Regions from separate parts of the Kocuria oceani genome, predicted to be linked through region 2. Evidence: riboswitches for the same ligand, from Rfam matches in the RefSeq annotation. Region 2 holds a riboswitch; the other holds the start of a gene.
The links. A riboswitch is a leader RNA that binds a small molecule or an ion and turns the genes downstream of it on or off. The one in region 2 is predicted to bind S-adenosylmethionine.
Positions count from the first base shown of each region.

Region 1: another riboswitch for S-adenosylmethionine. It lies ahead of PU704_RS08530 (MetQ/NlpA family ABC transporter substrate-binding protein); the one in region 2 lies ahead of PU704_RS01705 (LLM class flavin-dependent oxidoreductase).

Region 1 covers NZ_JARAMH010000006.1:82,178-90,081, forward strand. Annotated here, with positions in the region: gene PU704_RS08515 (M50 family metallopeptidase) at 1-1,224, opposite strand, end outside; gene PU704_RS08520 (methionine ABC transporter permease) at 1,414-2,013, opposite strand; gene PU704_RS08525 (methionine ABC transporter ATP-binding protein) at 2,070-3,146, opposite strand; gene PU704_RS08530 (MetQ/NlpA family ABC transporter substrate-binding protein) at 3,143-4,018, opposite strand; SAM riboswitch class IV at 4,119-4,235, opposite strand; gene dxr (1-deoxy-D-xylulose-5-phosphate reductoisomerase) at 4,274-5,584, opposite strand; gene PU704_RS08540 (GlsB/YeaQ/YmgE family stress response membrane protein) at 5,698-5,967, opposite strand; gene PU704_RS08545 (solute symporter family protein) at 6,190-7,821, opposite strand; gene PU704_RS08550 (DUF485 domain-containing protein) at 7,825-7,904, opposite strand, start outside.
Region 2 covers NZ_JARAMH010000001.1:345,970-353,873, reverse strand. Annotated here, with positions in the region: gene PU704_RS01735 (class F sortase) at 81-944, opposite strand; gene PU704_RS01730 (DUF4397 domain-containing protein) at 944-1,762, opposite strand; gene PU704_RS01725 (SDR family NAD(P)-dependent oxidoreductase) at 1,967-2,713, shown strand; gene PU704_RS01720 (hypothetical protein) at 2,790-3,020, opposite strand; gene PU704_RS01715 (baeRF2 domain-containing protein) at 3,181-4,311, shown strand; gene PU704_RS01710 (DUF4383 domain-containing protein) at 4,415-4,900, opposite strand; gene PU704_RS01705 (LLM class flavin-dependent oxidoreductase) at 5,052-6,470, opposite strand; SAM riboswitch class IV at 6,547-6,661, opposite strand; gene PU704_RS01700 (CoA-binding protein) at 6,746-7,210, opposite strand; gene PU704_RS01695 (maleylpyruvate isomerase N-terminal domain-containing protein) at 7,370-7,904, opposite strand, start outside.

The sequences.
Region 1 (7,904 bases), on a different contig from region 2:
CGGGCCCGGGTCGGCGCGGCCCAGCAGCCGGGCGGCGCCCCGCCGCAGGCCCTCCCACAGGGCGCCGGCCACGTGCCCTCCGTCCAGCGGCAGGAGGGGCAGCAGGTTGAAGACGAACAGCGCCAGGTTCACCGATCCGACCAGCCCCACCAGGGAGGCGGCCTTGTCCCGCAGCTCGATCTCCTCGTGGGCGGCGATCTCCCCGGAGATGCGGCCGATCCCGACCACGGAGATGGGTCCGTCCGGGTCCCGCGGCGCGTCCGAGAACGCGGCCTGCCCCACCTCGTAGACCCGCTGCGGCAGGTGAAGCACGATCCCGGCGATCTGCTCCAGCCCGTCGAGCACCGCCCCGGGCACCGCGGTGAGCGGCTGCCGGACGGGAACGGCGGTGGGGCTGATCCCGATGAACCCCACGTCCTCGTAGCGGGGCGCGCCGTCGGGTCCCGTCACGGCGGCCCCGGTGTCGTCGACCACCGGGCGGGAGGTGAGGATCGGGGTGAGCACGGTCCGCACCTCCGTGCCGTCGCGCTCGACCACCACGGGGATCCGCTCCCCGGCGCGGTCGCGGACCCGCGCGGTGAGCTCCTCCCACGTGGTCACGGGGGCCCCGGCGACGGCGGTGACGACGTCCCCGGGACGCAGCCCGGCCGCGTTGGCCGGCGCCTCGGGGTCTCCGGCGCGGCACTCGGCCTGCCCGGCGGCCTGCCGCTCGGCGGGCACCACGCACTCCGAGACCCACGCGACCGTTGTGGTCGGCGTCGCGGTGCCGAACCCGGTGAGCAGCACGGCGAGGCACACGGTGCCCAGCAGCAGGTTCATCACGGGCCCGCCGAGCATGATCACGATCCGCTTCCACACGGGCAGGCGGTAGAAGACGCGGTCCTCGTCCCCGGGGGCCAGCTGCACGGCGGAGGCGCTGCGGGCCTCGGCGGCGAGCTGCTGGAGCACCCCGGTGCCGGCGGTCCGCGCCGTGCTCCCCGACCGGGCGGGCGGATACATCCCGACCATGGAGATGTAGCCGCCCAGCGGCACGGCCTTGAGCCCGTACTCGGTCTCCCCGCGGCGACGCGAGAACACGGTGCGGCCGAAGCCGACCATGTACTGGGTGACCCGCACGCCGAAGAGCTTGGCGGGGACCAGGTGGCCGAGCTCGTGCAGGGCGATCGAGGCCGCGATGGCCACGGCGGCGAGCAGCACGCCCACGAGGAACAGGACCACGCCCATCCGGGGACCTCCGGGGATCGTCGGGTCGTCCCCGGCGGTCGCCGGGGACGGCAGGGGCCGCGCGTGCGCGGCGAGGACCAGTGTGCACCACGATCCTGGACGCAGGGTGTCACGCTCCCGCGCACGACGACGGCCGGCCGCCTCCGGGGAGGGACCGGCCGTCGCGGGCACCGCTGCGGCGCCGGGGCGTCAGCGGCGCAGGATGCGCCGCGCCAGCCGGTTGCCCACCAGCTGGACCAGCTGCACGAGGACGACGATCACGGCGACCGCCGCCCACGTGACCTCGTCGTTGAACCGCTGGTAGCCCAGGCGCAGGGCGAAGTCGCCCAGTCCCCCGGCGCCGATGGCCCCGGCCATCGCGGACATGTCCGTGATGCCGATGACCAGGAAGGTGTAGCCGAGCACCAGGGGCCCGAGCGCCTCGGGCAGGATCACGGTGGTGATGATCCTCCCGCGCGAGACGCCCATCGAGCGGGCCGCCTCCACCACCCCGGGGTCCACGCTCATCAGGTTCTGCTCGACGATGCGCGCGACCGCGAACATCGCCCCGATGGTCATCGCGAAGATCGCCGCGTTGGGGCCCAGACGGGTCCCGACGACGTCCTCGGTGACCGGCCCCAGTGCGGCCAGGAGGATGATGAAGGGGATCGGCCGGACGAAGTTCACGACGAGATTGAGCGCCTCGTGCACCGGGCGGTTCTCCAGGATGTTGCCCCGGCGGGTCACGTAGAGCCCCACGCCCACGAGCATCCCGAGCAGCCCGGCGAGCACGAGGGTGACGGACACCATGTAGAGGGTCTCCCCGAGCGCGGAGAGCAGCTCGGGACCCAGGACGGACCAGTCGTTCACGCGGCCACCTCTCTCAGGGTCGTGATGCGGGACAGCTCGTCGACCACGGCCTGCACGGCCGTGTCCTCGCCGGTCAGCTCGAAGGTCAGGGACCCGAAGGACTGCTCCTGGAGCACGCTGATCCCGCCGTAGGCGATGGTGAAGCGGACTCCGCGGGCGGCGCCGTCGGAGAGCACACCGCCGATGTCCACGCCGTCGCCGACGTCCACGATCACCAGGCGCCCGCGGTGCGCCCGGCGCAGCCGCTCGACCTCGCGCTCGTCCGGCACCGAGTGCAGGACGGAGGAGACGAAGCGGCGTGCGGTGTCGGTGCGGGGCCGGGCGAAGATGTCCACCGTCGAGCCGTGCTCCACGACCTTGCCGTCCTGCATCACGGCGACGTGGTCGGCGATCGCCCGGACCACGTCCATCTCGTGGGTGATGATCACGATCGTGATGCCCAGCTCCCGGTTGACCCGCTGCAGCACCTGCAGGACCTCCTGGGTGGTCTCCGGGTCGAGGGCGCTGGTCGACTCGTCGGCCAGGAGCAGCTTGGGGCTGGTCGCCAGGGCACGGGCGATGCCCACGCGCTGCTTCTGCCCGCCGGAGAGCTGCTCCGGGTAGTTGCCGGCGCGCGCGGACAGGCCCACGAACTCCAGCAGCTCGGCGACCCGGGCCCGCCGCTTCTCCTTCGGCCAGCCGGCCCGCTTGAGTGGGTACTCGACGTTGCCGGCCACGGTCCGGGACGTGAACAGGTTGAACTGCTGGAAGATCATCCCGATCTCCTGCCGGACGGGCGCTAGCTCGGTCTCCTTGCGCCCGGCGACCTCGAACCCGTTCACGGTCAGGGAGCCGGCGGTCACCGGCTCGAGGCCGTTGATGAGCCGCACGAGCGTGGACTTGCCGGCCCCCGAGTACCCGATCACGCCGAAGATCTCCCCGCGACGGATCTCCAGCGAGACGCCGTCCACGGCGACGACCTCGCGACGGGCTTTCGCCGGGCCGGTGACGAAGGTCTTGCTGACGTCCTGGAAACGGACGATGACGTCTCCGTGGGAGTGGCGTGCCCGGTCGGGTGCGGCCGGAGCCGTCACTTCTGCAGGTCCTCGGCGTACCGGTCGACGACCTCGATCAGCTCCTCCTGCGGGACGTCCTTGGACACGGCGGTGTCCTTGGTCTCGGCCTGCTCCGCCGCCAGCACGGCGTCCGTGTGGAAGAGGTCGGCCACCTGGTGCAGGGTCTCGTCGTCCTTGTTGGCGCCGGTGGCCGCGAAGAAGTTCACGTAGGGCAGGGCGTTCTCGTTGTCCTCGCCGTCGGAGTACAGGGCGGTGTTGGGGTCGATGTCGGCCCGGGAGAGGAACGTGTTGTTGACCACGGCGCCGGCGGTCGAGCTGAGGGAGAGCACGGTCTGCTCGGCCGAGACGGGCGTGACCCGGACCTTGGAGGCCTCGGTGTCGATGTCCAGCTCGGACGGCGCCGTCGTGTCGGAGGTGAACTCCACGAGACCGGCCGACTGCAGCAGCAGCAGCGCCCGGGCGAGGTTGATCGCGTCGTTGGGCACCGCGATCTCGTCGCCCTCCTGGATCTGGTCGAGGGAGTCGTAGCGCTCCGAGTAGAGGCCCAGCGGGTAGATGGAGGTGGAACCGATGGGCACGATGTCCTCGCCGGAGTTGTTGCGGTAGTCGGCCAGGAACGCACCGTGCTGGAACCAGTTCATGTCGAGGTCGCCGCTGGTGAGCGCCGCGTTGGGCTGGTTGTAGTCGGTGAACTCGACGAGCTCGACCTCGACACCGGCCTTTTCGGCCTCCTCCAGGAAGGCCTCGTGCACCTGCGTGCGGCCGTCGGTGCCGATGGTGATCACGCCGTCGTCATAGGGTCCGCCGGCCTGGTCGGAGCCGCCGCAGGCGGTGAGGGTGAGGCCGAGGGTGGTGGCCAGGGCGAGGAAGGTGAGGCGCTGCGATCGCATGTCGTGCCTTTCCGTGGGTCCAGGAGGTCGGGAGTCTCCACCAGTCCCACCAGGACCGACGGCCACGGTCGAGGGCACGCCGGAGGGCGCGTCCGCGGTCGAACCGTACTTGCCGCCGGCCCACGATGGCCGGTGCCGGATGGTTCACCTGGGGCACCCCACTACGGGAGAGGGTTGCCGCCCAGCAAGCCAGGGCTGCGCGCTGGGACTCGTCATCCGCCCGACAGACTAGCACGTGCGTCGGGTCCGGCCCGGTCAGCGGGCGAGGACCTCCTGCGCCCGCCGCCGGGCCCAGCGCTCGGCCTCCAGGACGGCGCCGAGGTCCAGGACGCCGCCGTCCTGGTGCTCGCCCAGCACCGTCTCCACCGTGTCCACGATCGCCGGGAACCGGATCCGCCCGTCATGGAAGGCGTGCACCGCCTCCTCGTTGGCGGCGTTGAACACCGCCGGGTGGGTGCCCCCGCGCTCCCCCGCGGCCTTGATGAGCTCGACGGCGGGGAACGCGTCCCGGTCCAGCGGCTCGAAGGTCCACTCGGTGGCGCGGGTCCAGTCGCACGCGGCGGCGGCGCCGGGCACCCGGTGCGGCCAGGCGAGACCGAGGGCGATGGGCAGGCGCATGTCCGGCGGCGAGGCCTGCGCCAGCGTCGACCCGTCCACGAACTGGACCATGGAGTGCACCACCGACTGGGGGTGGACGACCACGTCGATGCGCTCGAGGGGAACGTCGAAGAGCAGGTGGGCCTCGAGCACCTCCAGGGCCTTGTTCACCATGGAGGCCGAGTTGGTGGTGACCATCACACCCATGTCCCAGGTGGGGTGGCGCAGCGCCTCGCGCGGGGTGACCGCCTCCAGCTCCGCCCGGGTGCGGCCGCGGAACGGCCCGCCCGAGGCCGTCAGGACGAGCCGGTCCACCTCGGCGGCGCTGCCGCCGCGCAGCGCCTGCGCCAGGGCGGAGTGCTCGGAGTCCACCGGGATCAGCGCGTCCGGGCGGCCCGAGGCGGCCGCCGCCTCCTTCACCAGCGCTCCTCCGGCGATCAGCGACTCCTTGTTGGCCAGCGCCAGCCGGTGCCCGGCCCGCAGTGCCGCCAGGGTGGGGGCGAGGCCGATCGAGCCGGTGATCCCGTTGAGCACGAGGTCGGCCTCGGGGTGCGCCGCGGCCGCCGTGGCGGCCTCGGGACCGTGCAGGATCTCGGGCCGGTAGTCCCCGGCGCCGGCGGCCGCGGCGCGCTCGCCGATCCGCCGGGCCAGCTCCTGGGCGTCCTCACCGCTGCCGCTCGTCGCCACCACGGCGGCGCGGGTCTCCACGGCCTGCTCCGCCAGCAGCGGCAGACGGCCCCGGCCGGCCGCGAGGGCCACCACGCGGAACGGCGCCCCGCCGTCGAGCCGGTTCGCCGCGCGCACGACGTCGAGCGCCTGGGTGCCGATCGACCCGGTCGACCCGAGCACGACGATCCGGCGGGGGCCGGCGGCGGCCAGCGCGCGCAGCTCGGGCGTCGGCTCGGGCGTCGGCTCGGAGGTCGGCTCGGGGGTCGTTTGGGGGCGGGGCGCGGCGGAGGGGGAGCTCATGGCCCCAGTATCCCCCAGCCGGACCGGCGCCCTGCCGCGGCGGGTCCGGACGGACCGAGGCCCCGGTCACCGTTTCCGGTGGCCGGGGCCTCGGGTTCCGCTGAGGGTGCGGATCAGTGCGTGCGGCCCTTGCGGCCGGTGAGCGCACCGTAGATGAAGAGCACGATGAGCGCTCCCACGACGGCGGTGATGATCGTGCCGATGTCGAACACGGACTCGAGGCTGCCGATGCCGATCAGCGAGCCCAGGAAGCCTCCGAGGAGGGCGCCGATGATGCCGAGCACGATCGTGACGATGATGCCGCCACCCTGGTTGCCCGGCATGATGAGCTTGGCGAGGGCGCCCGCGATGAGACCGAGGACGATCCAGCTGATGATTCCCATGATTGCTCCTTATCCGTCCCGGGAGGGACCTTCATTGTAAGCAACCGGCGAGTTTCCCAGGAATACCCTGGGCCGGCTTCTGCGCTCACCCTACCGGACTGTCAGCCCTCTGTCTTTTCCCGTTCGCGAATTCCAGGTGTGTCGACGGGATCGGCTCCGGCCCGCCCGGAGCCGGAGCTTCGGGCGGGCCGGGAGTCCTCCCAGGTCGGAGCGGGGACGCCGTCAGTGCGCGACGGGCTTCTCCGCACCGATGCCTGTGAGCGAACGCACTTCCATCTCGGACTGCTTGACCGGGTCCTCCAGGCGCCGCTCCGTCATGGAACCGATGAAGCCGAGGAGGAAGGACGCCGGGATGGACACGATGCCCGGGTTCTGCAGCGGGAACCAGGCGAAGTCGGCCGTGGGGATCATGGAGGTCTCGGCCCCGGACATCACCGGGGAGAAGACGATCAGGACCACCGAGAGGATCAGGCCGCCGTACATGGACCAGACCGCGCCGCGGGTGGTGAACCGCCGCCAGTACAGCGAGTACAGGATGGTCGGCAGGTTCGCCGAGGCCGCCACGGCGAAGGCGAGCGCCACGAGGAACGCGACGTTCTGGCCCTGCGCCCCGATCCCGCCCGCGATGGAGACGATGCCGATGACCACCACGGTGGTCTTGGCGACGCGCAGCTCCTGGCGGGGGTCGGAGTTCCCCTTCTTGATCACGCTGGTGTAGATGTCGTGGGCGAACGAGGCCGAGGCCGTGATGGCCAGGCCGGCGACGACCGCGAGGATCGTGGCGAACGCCACGGCGGCGATGATGCCCATGAGCAGCGAGCCGCCTAGCTCGAAGGCCAGCAGCGGGGCCGCGGAGTTCACGCCGCCCGGGGCCGCCTGGATCCGCTCGGCGCCGATGAGGGCCGCCGCGCCGAAGCCCAGGACGAGGGTGAAGAGGTAGAACAGGCCGATCAGCCCGATCGCCCAGACCACCGAGGTGCGGGCCTCCTTGGCGGTGGGCACGGTGTAGAAGCGCATCAGCACGTGGGGCAGGCCGGCGGCGCCGAAGACCAGGGCCAGCCCCAGGGAGATGAAGTCCAGCTTGCTGGTCTCGCTGACCCCGTAGCGCAGACCCGGCTCGAGAATCGCGGGGTTGCCGGAGACGGCGACCGCGTCGCCCAGCAGGGAGGAGAGGTTGAAGCCGTAGAGCGCCAGGATCCAGACGGTCATCACCGCCACCCCGGAGACGAGGAGCACGGCCTTGATGATCTGCACGTAGGTGGTGCCCTTCATCCCGCCCACGAGCACGTAGACGATCATGAGCACGCCCACGACGACGATGACGAGGGACTGTCCCGTCCGCGAGCTGATGCCCAGCAGCAGGGACACCAGCGCTCCGGCGCCGGCCATCTGGGCCAGCAGGTAGAACGCGGACACCGCGAGGGTGGAGATCGACGCCGCCACGCGCACCGGGCGCTGGCGCAGCCGGAAGGACAGGACGTCGGCCATCGTGAACTTCCCGGTGTTGCGCAGGAGCTCGGCGATGAGCAGCAGAGCCACCAGCCAGGCCACGAGGAAGCCGATGGAGTAGAGGAACCCGTCGTAGCCCTGGACGGCGATCGCGCCGACGATGCCCAGGAAGGACGCCGCCGAGAGGTAGTCGCCGGCGATCGCCAGACCGTTCTGCGTCCCGCTGAACCCGCGGCCGCCGGCGTAGTAGTCGGCCGCCGTGGCCGTGGACTTGGAGGCCCGCAGCACGATCACCATGGTGACGACGACGAAGGCCCCGAAGATGGAGATGTTGATCCAGGGCGTGCCGACCGTTTCCGTGGTGGCGGTCGCCATGGGCGCGAGCGCGGTGGGGAGGTGGTGCATCGGTCAGTTCTCCTGTCCGTGGACGCCGCGGGTGCTCCCGAGGCTGGGCTCGAGGCGCTCCCGGATGGCCGTGGCCTTCGGGT
Region 2 (7,904 bases):
GGTGCGCCCCGGGCGTCTGCGTCCTGCCCAGCCTAGTGGACACCGGCCATCCGGTCATGGACACCGCATCCTCCCGCCCCTCAGGGCACCGGGACCGCTCTCAGCACCACGTTGTCCTCGTAGTCCCCGATGTCCTCGAGCCACTCCCCGCCGCAGGTCACGAGGTGGAGCACGGGCTCGCCGGTGCGGCGGAACAGGTCCGCGTCCGCGAGGGACTGCTTGTGGATGTGCCGGACGGACTCGGTGCGGTAGCGCTGGACGCTGCCGTCCGCGCGCTCCACCCTGATCTCCGCCCCGACCGGCACGTCCTTCAGCCGCGCCATCGGCGTGACCTCGGTGAGGGTGTCGACGTGCCCGGCGACGACCGCGGCGCCCGCCTCCGAGCCGGGGGCCGGCCCGTACCGGTACCAGCCCAGCTCCACGTGGTTGTCCGGGATGGTCATGGCGCCGTTGTCCTCGATCCCCACCGGGACCACGGGCATGTCGATCGGCGAGCCGGCCACCACCACGCGCACGGGGGCGGGGACCTCCGGGCCGGGCGCCTGGGTGGCGGGGGCGACGGGTACCCGGTCGGGGATCCGGTCGGGAGCCGCGCCCGCCTGCGCCGGGTCCTGCGCCCGGCCCGCCGCCGCGTCCTGCGCCTCCGCCGTGCCCTCCGCGGTGCTGCCCGCGGCGCCGTTCCCGGTGCCCTCCGCCGGGGCGGCGGGCACCGGGACGGGTGCCGGGGACGTCCAGGGACCCGCCGCCGGGGGCGCCGCCGCCGGGGGCCCGCCCTCCGCGGGGAGGGCCGTGACGGCGGCCGCGACCAGCAGCGACGCGGACGCGAGGGCCCCGGCGCCCGCCGCCGCCAGGCGACGACGACGGGCGCCGGGAGTGGCGGGCCCGGGCGCGCGGTGGGCCGCAGCCTGCCGCGCGCCCGGGCCGTGGCTGCCGGGGCGGTTCACTACCGGCGGTTCCCCGCGAGCACCCGGCGGGCGCCGTAGGCCGCGCCGATGAGCCCCAGCGCACCGGCGGCCGCGAGACCGGCGGTGAGCATGGTGCCCTGCTCCTGGGCCGCCAGGCCGGACTGGCCGCCCGGCACGGCCCCGGGCGCCTGCTCCATGCCCTCGAGGGTCTGGACGGCGAGGTCCAGGTTCCCGGCCTCGAGGGATCCCCACGCGTACACGATGTTGTGGGTGCCCTCGGCCAGCTGGAGGTCGGCCGGGCCGATGACCGGCTCGGTGGTGCCGGCGGCGGCCACGGACGCGGAGACCGTGCCCGCGTCGACCGTCAGGGACTCCTCGTTCGGGTTCTCGAGTCCGGTGATGACCGGCTGGCCGCCGGCCAGCACGTCCACGGCCGGGGCCGCGGCCACGTGCCGGACCGTCAGCTGCGACTTGCCGGCCTCGATCTCGGACATGTCGTTGGTGAACAGGGCGGCCGTGGGGTTGCCCTCCGGGTCCAGGTGGGCCGCGGCCGTGTAGCTCATCCCGGTCTGCAGGTCCGCGGTGACGGGGCCGATGATCGGCGCCGAGGCGTCCGCGGCGTCCGGGGCGGTGATCGCCAGGTCGTAGCTGCCGGCGGGCAGCTCCAGCGGGCCGGCCAGGGTCCCGGGCTGGAAGTCGTCCAGGGTCAGCTCGCCGTTGACGTACACGTCCACGACGGTGTCCGGGACGCCGTGCAGCACGGACAGCTCCGCGTGCTCGGCGGCGAACGCCGGGGTCATGCTGAGGGCGCCGGCACCGAGGCCGAGGACTGCGGCGGCGGAAAGGGTCTTGCGCATGGTGTGTGCTCCTTGAACGGGCTCCCTGGCGGAAGCGGGATCGACCTTGCACCCGTACTACCGGCGGGGACCCCCTCCCGGATGCAGCAGGTCACATTTTTTCCGAGACGTTCTTCCCCGCCCCGGCCGCCCCAGAATGGGAGGGCGTCACCGCGGCCCGCCCGGAGGCGCTTCCCGTCCGCCCGCCGAGCAGCAGGAGCCACCGTGGACGACCAGCGTTTCAGCGCCCGCACCGCCGTCGTCACCGGGGCGGGCTCCGGGATCGGGCGCGCCACCGCGCTCCGGCTCGCCCGGGAGGGAGCCACGGTCGTGGTGGTGGACTCCTCGGCGCGCCGGCTGGAGGACCTGGTGGCGGACGAACCGCTCCTGCCGCTGTTCCCCGTGGTGACCGACCTCACCGAGGAGGGTGCGGTGGCCCGGGTGCTCGCGGCCGCGGACGGCCGGCTGGACGTGCTCGTCAACAACGCCGGGATCATGGACCGGTTCGAGTCCGTCGCCGAGGTCGACGACGAGACGTGGGACCGGGTCTTCGCCGTCAACGTCGTCGCGGTCATGCGGCTGACCCGCGCCGCGATCCCGCTGCTGCGGGCCTCCGGCCGCGGGGCGATCGTCAACGTGGCCTCCGAGGCCTCCCTGCGCGGCTCCGCGGCCGGCGCCGCCTACACGGCCTCGAAGCACGCGGTGGCGGGGCTGACCCGCAACACCGCCCTCATGCACGCGGCCGACGGCATCCGCACCAACGCCGTGGCTCCCGGCGCGACCGCGACCGGCATCGAGGCCCCCATCGACTCGGAGCTCTTCCCCGGGCGGATGGGGGCGTTCCTGCAGAACGTCCCCTACACCGCCACGGCCGAGCAGGTGGCCGCCGTCATCGTCTTCCTCGCCAGCGACGACGCGTCCAACGTCAACGGTGTCGTCCTGCCCTCGGACGGCGGCTGGTCGGCGGTCTGAGCCGCGCGCCCTGCGCGGCGGCGCCCGCCGCGGGCCGTCCGCGGGAACGGCCGGGCGGGCCCGCGCGGCGCCGGGCTCAGATCTCCTCGAGCGTCGAGCCCTCGGCCGGCTCGTCGAGCGCCACCTCGCGGTCCTGCTCCTCGAGGTCGGCGGGATTCGCCTCGAGGGAGGACGCCTCCGAACGGTCGGGGGTGTGCGCCGACGCCTCGACGTCCTGGTCGTCCATCTCGGGCGGCTCGGCGTCGATCGACTGCTCGAGCCGGTCGGCCTCGTCGTACTCGCTGCTCGATGCGGGTGCGTCGCTCATGGCTTCCTCCTGCGTCGTGGGACCGATGGAGCCACCGGTCGGGCGACCGGTCGCGTGCGTCCGACCCTACTCGGCCCGGCCGCTGTTCCCAGCCCCCTGGGCGTCCGATAACGTGGTCTGCACCACAGGAAGCACCGCTCAACAGCAGGAGTTGTCCACCATGACGAGTCGATTCCATCGCTACGCCGAACTGTTCAAGAGCACAGGCCCCTGGTGCACCGTGTACACGGACATCAGCACGGGCACGGTCGACTCGCTGCACGCGATCGACGTCCTGCCGGAGAACATCTGCCGGGAGCTGGAGCAGCAGGGGGCGTCCAAGGCCGATCTCGCCGCGGTGGAGGCCGCCGTGCGCCCGGCGGAGGGCGTGCCGGACCCGGTGTGCCGCTATCTGCTGGTGCGCGACGGCACCGTGGAGATCGACGAGGTCCTCCCCGGCCCCCTGGCCGGGCGCGGCGTGCTCGAGGTGGGCGAGGTGCCCGACCTCACCCCCCTGTTCCGGCACCGTCCGGACGACTTCCCCTACGTGGTGGCCGAGGTGGGGCGGGACGGCGGCGAGATCTGCCTGGAGTACGCCAGCCGGGCCCGCGCCCTGGACGAGCAGCAGATCGAGGGCGAGACCGAGCACCTGAAGAAGTTCCCCGGCGGCGGCTGGTCGCAGGGACGCTGGCAGCGGCACACCGAGGACGTGTGGCGGCGCAACACGGAGCAGGTCGCCGAGCAGATCGACAAGGTCGTGGCCGGGAGCGGGGCGCAGCTGGTGGTCCTGGCCGGGGACCTGCGGGCCCGGGGCCTCGTCGAGGAGCAGCTGTCGAAGGCCGCCCGCGCCCTGGTGAGCGTCGTGGACGCGAACACCCGGGCCGAGGGCAGCCAGTCCGCCGATTTCGCCCACCAGGTCGAGGGGCGCGTCGCGGAGGTCATCGCCCACCGGCAGCACGAGCTGCTCGAGCGGCTGGCCGAGCAGCGGGGACGCCCGGACCCCACGGCGGTGTCCGGGATCGAACCGGTGGTCGCGGCGCTCCAGCAGGCGCAGGCCGAGACCCTGCTGATCGACGACACCCACCTGGACGCGGAGCAGGAGCTGCTCGCACTGGACGCCGAGCCGTGGATCGCCGTGACGGAGTCGGAGGCCGTGGGCGCCCGCGTGCTCGGCCGGGTCCCCGCCGACGCCGCGCTGGTCCGCGCCGCGGTGCTGACCGACGGCCGGCCTGTGTTCGTGCCGCCCGGTGCCCTGCCGGACAGCACGGACGTTGCGGCCCTGCTGCGCTGGAGCGCCGCCCCGGCCGGCTGACCGGCCCCGCGGCACGGCAACGGCTCCCCCGCCGAGGCGGGGGAGCCGTTGCGGTGCCGGCCTGCTGGGTGCGCCCGCTCTGCGCACCGCACCGGCGGAGCGGTCAGTAGGCCGGGCCGGTGGTGTTGCGCGTGGCGCTGCGGTCGTGGGTGTCGCGGCGCAGGAAGGACAGGCCCACCATGGTCACGCCCAGGAACAGGTGCAGCCAGTCGTCGGCGGTGTTCAGGGGAACGAAGTTCGCCTGCGACTCCTGGCCCACGAGCAGGCCGTAGATCCACAGGACCAGGTAGACCAGGCCGCCCCACAGCAGGTAGTTGCGGGCCCCGGAGGCGGAGCGGGCCAGGGCGAGGCCGGCCACGCCGTAGAGCAGGTGGACGATGTTGTGCAGCCAGGACACCTGGAAGATGCCCAGGAGCATGGCCTCGGACTGGTGGCCGGCGACCATGAGCTGGTCGTAGTTCGTGGTGATGCCGGGGATGAATCCTGCGATGCCCACGAGCAGGAAGACCGCGCCGTACAGAAGAGCAGCGGTCTGGACGGGCGAGCGGTGGGTGGTCCGGCGGTCCGGCCGGGCGGCGGGGGTGGTCATGGTGGTGCCTCGCTTCCTGTGTGTCTGCGGTGATCCGGGGTGCGGATCCCGGAGGGGCGGACGTTCATGGAAAGCATGCTTGGTACCACCAGCGTACTGCGTCGGCGTCCGAGATCAAACGTTGTGGCGGACCTCCCCGGTCACGGACGGGTCAGGACACGAGATCGCGGGCGGGCGTGTCGGCGGCGGACGGCTTGCCGGCGTAGGCGCCCCGGTACCGGGCGGCCGGGTGGGTGTCGAGCACCTTGGTCTGTCCGGCACCGTAGACGTTCTCGCGCAGCGTGGTGCCCTCGTAGGCGGTGCGGTAGCGGCCGCGCTTCTGCAGCTCCGGCACGACCCACTCCACGAAGTCCTCGAACGAGCCCGGGGAGACGTGGTAGGCGAGGTTGATGCCGTCCAGGCCACCGTCGTCGATCCACCGCTCCAGCTCGTCGGCCACCGTCTGCGGGGACCCGACGATCGGCACGCCCATCCCACCCATCGAGATGTGCTTGGCGACCTCCCTGACCGTCCACTTCTTCTTCGGGTCCGCGGTGGTGAACGGGGTGAGGAAGGACTGGATGGAGTCGGTCTTGATGTACTCCAGCACGTCGTTCTCGTCGTAGCGGCCCAGGTCCACCCCGGACCAGCCGCCCACCAGGCCCAGGGCGCCGTCGGCGTCCGCGTACTGCTCGTAGTCGCGGCGCTTCTGCTCGGCCTTCGCGTCGGTCTCGTCGACGATCACGTGCAGCATGGCGAAGATCTTGAGGTCGTCCCGCCCCCGGCCCTGGGCCTCGGCCTCGTCGCGCAGCTTGTCGGTGACCACGCGGGTGAGGTCCGGGCGGATGCCGCCCACGAACACGGCCTCCGCGTGCCGCCCGGCGAACGCGCGCCCGCGCGAGGAGGCACCGGCCTGGAAGATCAGCGGGGTGCGCTGCGGGGACGGCTCGGTCAGCCCGATGCCCGGCACGTCGAAGTACTTGCCGTGGTGCTGGATGGGGTGCACGAGGGACGGGTCGGCGAAGACCCCGTTCCTGCGGTCGCGCTTGACCGCGCCGTCCTCCCAGGACCCCTCCCACAGCTTGTAGCAGACCTCCATGAACTCCTCGGCGATCTCGTACCGCTCGTCGTGGGAGATCTGCTCCGTCAGTCCGTGGTTCTCGGCCGCGGACTTCAGGTAGGACGTCACCACGTTGAAGCCGATCCGACCCCTGGTCAGATGGTCGAGGGTCGCGAACTTCCGCGCCAGCGGGTACGGCTGCTCGTAGGTGATGGCGCTGGTCACCCCGAAGCCGAGGTGCTTGGTCACGGCCGCCATCGCGGAGATCTGCATGAACGGGTCGTTGACCGGGATCTGGGTGGCGTCCTTGATCACCGGCGCCGCGGAGTTCTGGTAGACGTCGTAGTAGCCGACCACGTCGGCGAGGAACATCGCGTCGAACAGGCCCTTCTCCAGGACCTGGGCGACATCCGTCCAGTACTCGAGGGTGTTGTACTCGTCGGCACGGGAGCGCGGGTGCTTCCACAGGCCCGGGGCCTGGTGCCCCACGCAGGTCATGTCGAAGGCGTTCAGGGCGATGCGCTTGCTCACAGGGACCTCCACGGTCGATCACCGACCCGCGCCCGTGCGTCGTGAAGACCTGCTCGCGGGTCCGACGCACTCAGGGGCGCCGTACTTGCCGCGGGGCGGGTGCGCCGCGGCCCGATGTTCATCTGGGGCACCCCGCTACGGGAGAGGGTTGCCGCCCGACCAGCCAGAGCTTCGCGTCGGGACTCGTCATCGTCGTCGCGGACCAGCTTAGCGGGTCCCCCCGGACGCGGGGCAACCCCTCGTCCTCCCGGTGCGCGGCAGGACCGCGGCAGGAGTCAGACCGGCGGCGCGAGCGGCGGGGTGCGCCGCGGGTCCAGCGTCCAGCCCTGCCGCAGCCGCGCCCCGAGCTCGATCAGCGGGCACGTGTCCATCACCACGTCCAGCCCGGCGGCGGCGGCGCGGGCCGCGGCCGCGTGGTCCACGACGCCCAGCTGCAGCCACACGGTCCTCGCGCCGGCGGCGACGGCCTGGTCCACGACCGCTCCGACGCGGCGGGAGTTGACGAAGCAGTCCACCACGTCGATCGGCCCCGGGACCTCGGCGAGCGTGCGGAAGCCGGGCTCCCCGTGCACCACCTCGCCCTTCGGGTTGACCGGGACGATCGTCATGCCGAGGTCGTCCCGGATGCGCTTCGCGACCGAGTGCGCGGGCCGGGCCGTGTTCCCGGTCAGCCCCACCACGGCCCAGCGTCCGGGCTGTGTCATCAGGCGGTCGATCACGGCGGGATCGTTGCGGCTCATGCCCCCACCCTGGCACGGACCCGCCCCGCTCGCCCCGATCGCGCCCCACCGTGTCCCGAGATTGCAGGTCCCGGCCACCGACCGAAGCGTTGCAACGACCCTATGAATCCACCGCGCACGGGACGCCGACACGTGCAACCTCGGCGGGGGGGCGGAGGGTCAGGAGAAGAGGGGGAGGAGGTCTGCTTCCGGGCCCAGCTGGGCCCGGTCCTGGGCGGGCAGGGCCGCCCGGCCGGTGCCCACCCGGGCGAAGTGTTCATCGCTCCAGTGCTCGGGCGGCTCCCGCTCCCACAGGTCGATGAGGACCCGGCGGACCTCGGCGAGCCCGTCCACCGCCGGTCCCGGACAGCCCTCCAGGTGCTCGATGAGGTCCAGGTGGTGCACCGTGGACTCCACCGCCAGGGTGCTCAGGAGGTCGTCGACCCGGAGCACGTGGCCCTGGGTGCGGACCGTCCCGCCGGGCCGGCAGCGCTCCGCCGCGTGCACGAGCGCCCGCGCCGACTCCCGGTAGTGCCCCCGCAGCTCATCCCACTCCGGGTAGAGGCTCGCCGCCGCCCGGGTGCGGCGCCGGACCTCGGCCGCGGCCACGGCATCCGCGCCCCGGGCCGCCCAGTAGGTCGCGGCGTCCCGGTCCGGGCGGGCCGTGGTGGGCGTGTGCAGGGCGACCAGACCGCGCACCGCGTCCGCGGCGCAG